2 regions of the Pantoea sp. X-Soil-TKNS-1279 genome follow, and region 2 is predicted to be linked to the other one. Evidence: predicted binding sites of a transcription regulator. Region 2 holds the regulator's gene; the other holds the start of a gene.
The links. Region 2 encodes sigma-54, which starts transcription at its own class of promoters, with help from an activator protein. Its sites were predicted from a motif close to GTTGGCACANNTTTCGCTNT; they were not measured.
Positions count from the first base shown of each region.

Region 1: AC6I8N_RS16970 (circularly permuted type 2 ATP-grasp protein) is a predicted target of sigma-54. The motif match lies at 850-869, and genes of this name have one in related genera.

Region 1 covers NZ_AP035948.1:3,652,798-3,655,199, reverse strand. The annotation lists gene AC6I8N_RS16975 (cupin domain-containing protein) at 163-783, shown strand; gene AC6I8N_RS16970 (circularly permuted type 2 ATP-grasp protein) at 907-2,346, shown strand; gene AC6I8N_RS16965 (alpha-E domain-containing protein) at 2,340-2,402, shown strand, end outside.
Region 2 covers NZ_AP035948.1:573,884-576,285, reverse strand. The annotation lists gene lptB (LPS export ABC transporter ATP-binding protein) at 1-93, shown strand, start outside; gene rpoN (RNA polymerase factor sigma-54) at 142-1,575, shown strand; gene hpf (ribosome hibernation promoting factor) at 1,597-1,884, shown strand; gene ptsN (PTS IIA-like nitrogen regulatory protein PtsN) at 2,059-2,402, shown strand, end outside.

The sequences.
Region 1 (2,402 bases), 1.2 Mb from region 2:
CGCAGGGCAAGGTCATTACGCCCAAAATGTTAAAGAGGTTAATCATTAATTTGGCTTTAGTTAGCAAAATCATGCTTTTATGTGAATTTTGCGGGCCTGAGCACATTGTATTGTCATCCGTTTTTGCCACACTTAAGCAACGTGGCTAACCGGAGAAAGAGTATGACTGTCTACCCATCCAGCCTGCTGTTACTGATGTCTTTCGCCGCTGGCACCTTTTCCGCAGGGGCTTCCAGTAACCCGCAGCATCTGATGTTATCTATCCCGTCTGGCGGGGTGCCGAATAATCCGTTGCCGCTGATCATCTGGCCGGGGGTTGCCCCCGATAACGACAGCGAAGACGAGGAAAATCAGGACACCGCCATCTGGTTTGAAGAAACTTTTACCCGCAACGGCTGGCCCGCTGCGTGGCGTTCCCCCATCTTTCCGTATACCCATTACCACCCGAATACGCATGAAATAATCGGTGTCGGCGCGGGCTGGGCAGAAGTGTTATTTGGTGGTGACAGTGGTCGCATGGTGACGTTGCGCGAGGGGGATGCGGTGCTGATCCCGGCGGGTGTCGGCCATAAACAGATCCACGCCAGTGAGGATTTCTTCACCGTTGGCGCCTATCCTGAAGGTATATCGCCGGAAACGCTGCGCGATGAACCGCGTTTTCTGAGAACCTCTCAGGTGCAGATTCAGCGCGTACCCATGCCGAAGCGCGATCCTTTCACCGGCGGGGAGGGAGCAATGACGGAAATCTGGTTACCGGTCGCACAGCAGCTTCTGCACCAATAAGGTGCGTTGCACCCATTTCCGGCGTTAACTCACTGATAAGGTGCGCGTGCGGTGCAGCACGCACGCGCTGGCACAGTTTGTGCAGCAGTGAAATCAGGTCCTCTGATAAGCGCCGGGTAAATCATGAAAGAAAGCTACCAGATAGCATCACACTTCTATGATGAGATGTTGCTGAGCGACGGCCAACACCGCGCTCACTATCAGCACTACTGGGAATGGTTGCAAGCGGCGGACAAAGAGGCAGTGGCGCGTAAACGTGAGGAAGCGGAACTTTTGTTTCATCGCGTTGGCATCACCTTCAACGTCTATGGCGAGGACGGTGGCGCAGAGCGCCTGATTCCGTTCGATAGCGTGCCGCGTATTATTCCTGCCAGCGAATGGGCAATGCTCGATCGCGGTATCCGACAACGGGTACAAGCCCTCAACGCCTTCCTGCACGATATCTACCATCAACAGCACATCCTGAAGGCGGGCATCATTCCTGCCGAGCAGGTGCTGGTCAACGATCAGTACCAGCCTTGCATGCAAGGTGTTGATCTGCATCGTAATATCTATGCGCATATCGTCGGCGTGGATATGGTGCGCAACAACGATGGCGAATATTACGTGCTGGAAGATAACCTACGCACCCCGTCTGGCGTCTCCTATATGCTGGAGAACCGCAAGATGATGATGCGCCTCTACCCGGAGTTATTTGCCGAGCAGCATGTGGCCCCGGTCGAGCGTTATCCATCGCATCTGTTGCAGACGTTGCGTGAAAGCTCGCCGGTGAACGATCCGGTGGTGGTGGTGCTGACGCCGGGCCGCTTCAACAGCGCCTATTTTGAGCACAGCTTCCTCGCCCAGCAGATGGGCGTCGAGTTGGTGGAAAGCGCCGATCTGTTTGTTAAAGATGGCGCGGTGATGATGCGTACCACCGCCGGACCTTGCAAGGTGGATGTGATCTATCGACGCGTGGATGATGCCTTCCTCGATCCGCTGGCGTTCCGCCCGGACTCGATGCTCGGCGTACCCGGATTGCTGTCGGTGTACCGTGCCGGGAATGTGGTGCTGGCGAATGCCATCGGTACCGGGGTAGCGGATGACAAATCGATCTACCCCTATGTGCCGGATATGATCCGTTTCTACCTCGACGAAGATCCGATCCTCAATAACGTGCCAACCTGGCAATGCCGCAACCCGAAAGATCTTTCCTACGTGCTGGCCAACCTCGATCAGATGGTGGTGAAGGAAGTGCACGGCGCAGGTGGCTACGGCATGTTGATTGGTCCGGTGGCGAGTCAGCAGGAGCTGAGCGACTTCCGGGCGCGTCTCCAGGCAAGGCCGGATAACTATATCGCGCAGAATACCCTGTCGCTTTCGACCTGCCCGACCTTTATCGACAACGGCCTCGCACCACGGCATATCGACCTGCGTCCGTTTGCGCTGTGCGGGGCGGATATCCGTCTGGTACCGGGCGGTTTAACTCGCGTGGCGCTAACCGAAGGTTCGCTGGTGGTGAACTCATCGCAAGGCGGTGGCACCAAGGATACCTGGGTTCTGGAGGATGACGCATCATGCTAAGCCGCACGGCCAGTGGCCTCTATTGGATGGCGCGCTATCTGGAGCGCGCGGAACAA
Region 2 (2,402 bases):
CAGGGGCATCTGATTGCTCACGGCACACCCGATGAAATACTTGCAGATGAGCAGGTTAAGCGTGTTTATTTGGGCGAAGAGTTCAGACTCTGATAAGGTGTCGGAACCTCCGACGTTTGCTTAGGAAATTCAATCCGGATTATGAAGCAAGGTTTGCAACTCAGGCTCAGCCAACAGCTGGCGATGACACCCCAGTTGCAGCAGGCAATTCGCTTGCTGCAACTCTCTACGCTTGAACTCCAGCAGGAATTACAACTGGCGCTGGAAAGCAACCCATTGCTCGAACAATCAGAACTCCATGAAGAAGTAGACGCACGCGAATATCAGGAAAGCGAAGCCCTCGACACCCGCGAGGCTCTGGAACAGAAGGACATGCCGGAAGAGCTGCCGCTCGATGCAACCTGGGATGAAATCTACACCGCCGGAACGCCTTCCGGTACGGGTACCGATTACCAGGATGATGAGCTGCCGGTCTATCAGGGCGAAACCACGCAGTCGTTGCAGGATTATCTGATGTGGCAGGTTGAGCTGACACCGTTCACCGATACCGACCGCGCCATTGCGACTTCGATTGTCGATGCCATTGACGACACCGGTTATCTCACCGTGACGCTCCAGGATATTTGCGACAGCATCGGTGATGAAGAACTGACGCTGGAAGAAGTGGAAGCGGTATTGAAACGCGTACAGCGTTTTGATCCGGTCGGCGTTGGCGCACGCGATTTGCGTGATTGCCTGCTGGTGCAGCTGTCCCAATATGCCGCCGATACGCCGATGCTGGCGGAAGCACGGTTGATTGTGAGCGATCATCTCGATCTGCTGGCCAATCACGATTTCCGTAGCCTGATGCGCATGACGCGTCTGAAAGAAGATGTGCTGAAAGAGGCAATGTTGCTGATTCAGTCGCTTGATCCGCGTCCAGGTCAGTCGGTCAACACTAGCGAACCTGAGTATGTCATCCCGGATGTACTGGTACGCAAGGTCAGCACCCGCTGGACAGTTGAGCTAAATGCCGACAGCGTACCGCGTCTCAAAATTAATCAGCACTACGCTGCGATGGGCGGTGCGGCGCGTAATGACAGCGACAGCCAGTTTATCCGCAGCAATTTACAGGAAGCCAAATGGCTGATTAAGAGCCTGGAGAGCCGTAACGACACGCTGCTGAAAGTGACTCGCTGTATTGTCGAGCAGCAGCAGGCGTTTTTTGAACAGGGCGAGGAGTACATGCGTCCGATGGTGCTGGCGGATATCGCCCAGGCCGTGGATATGCATGAATCCACCATTTCCCGTGTTACCACGCAGAAGTACTTGCATAGCCCGCGTGGCATCTTTGAACTGAAATATTTTTTCTCCAGTCATGTGAATACCGAAGGTGGCGGCGAAGCCTCCTCGACGGCAATTCGTGCGTTGGTGAAAAAATTGATCTCTGCGGAAAATCCCGCAAAACCCTTGAGCGACAGCAAACTGACCTCCATGTTATCTGAACAGGGCATCATGGTGGCCCGCCGTACGGTTGCTAAGTATCGCGAGTCTTTGTCCATCCCGCCCTCGAATCAGCGCAAGCAGCTGGTTTGAATGTATTGAGAAGGAAGACCTATGCAAATAAACCTTACCGGACTGAATGTAGAGATTACCGAGCCGCTGCGCGAATTTGTAAATAGCAAATTTGCCAAATTGGAACACTATTTTGATCGCATTAATCAGGTCTATATTGTTCTGAAAGTGGAAAAGGTAACGCAGATTGCTGATGCAACACTGCATGTGAACGGCGGTGAATTGCACGCGACATCGGAAGCGGAAGACATGTACGCGGCGATTGACGGATTGATCGACAAGCTTTCCCGTCAGTTGACCAAACATAAAGATAAACTGAAAAAACACTAACCTTCACGCTTGCAGAGTACTGATAGGTTCGGTACTCAGAGCACAGAATGGGGCGGGCTGACCGCCCCGTTTTGTCATCTGCGCAAGCGCCAACAGGAGACACTGCATTTTTCCCGTGATAAGGGGTAAAGTGGGTGATCCTCGCGGCTATGTGAACTCGCAAGTGAAACGATGATGAACAACGATCTGACACTGGAATTGAGCTCGGTCCTTACGCTGGACTGCACCCGCAGCGGCGTACACTGCCAGAGTAAAAAACGTGCGCTGGAAATAATCAGCGAACTGGCAGCCAAACAGCTCAATCTGCCTCACCAGACGCTTTTCGAAGCGATCCTCACCCGTGAACGCATGGGCAGTACCGGTATTGGCAATGGTATTGCCATTCCACATGGCAAACTGGAGGAGGACACGCTGCGCGCCGTAGGCGTGTTCATTAGCCTCGATCAACCTATCGCTTTTGACGCGGTGGATAACCAGCCTGTGGACCTGCTGTTTGCACTACTGGTGCCCGCAGACCA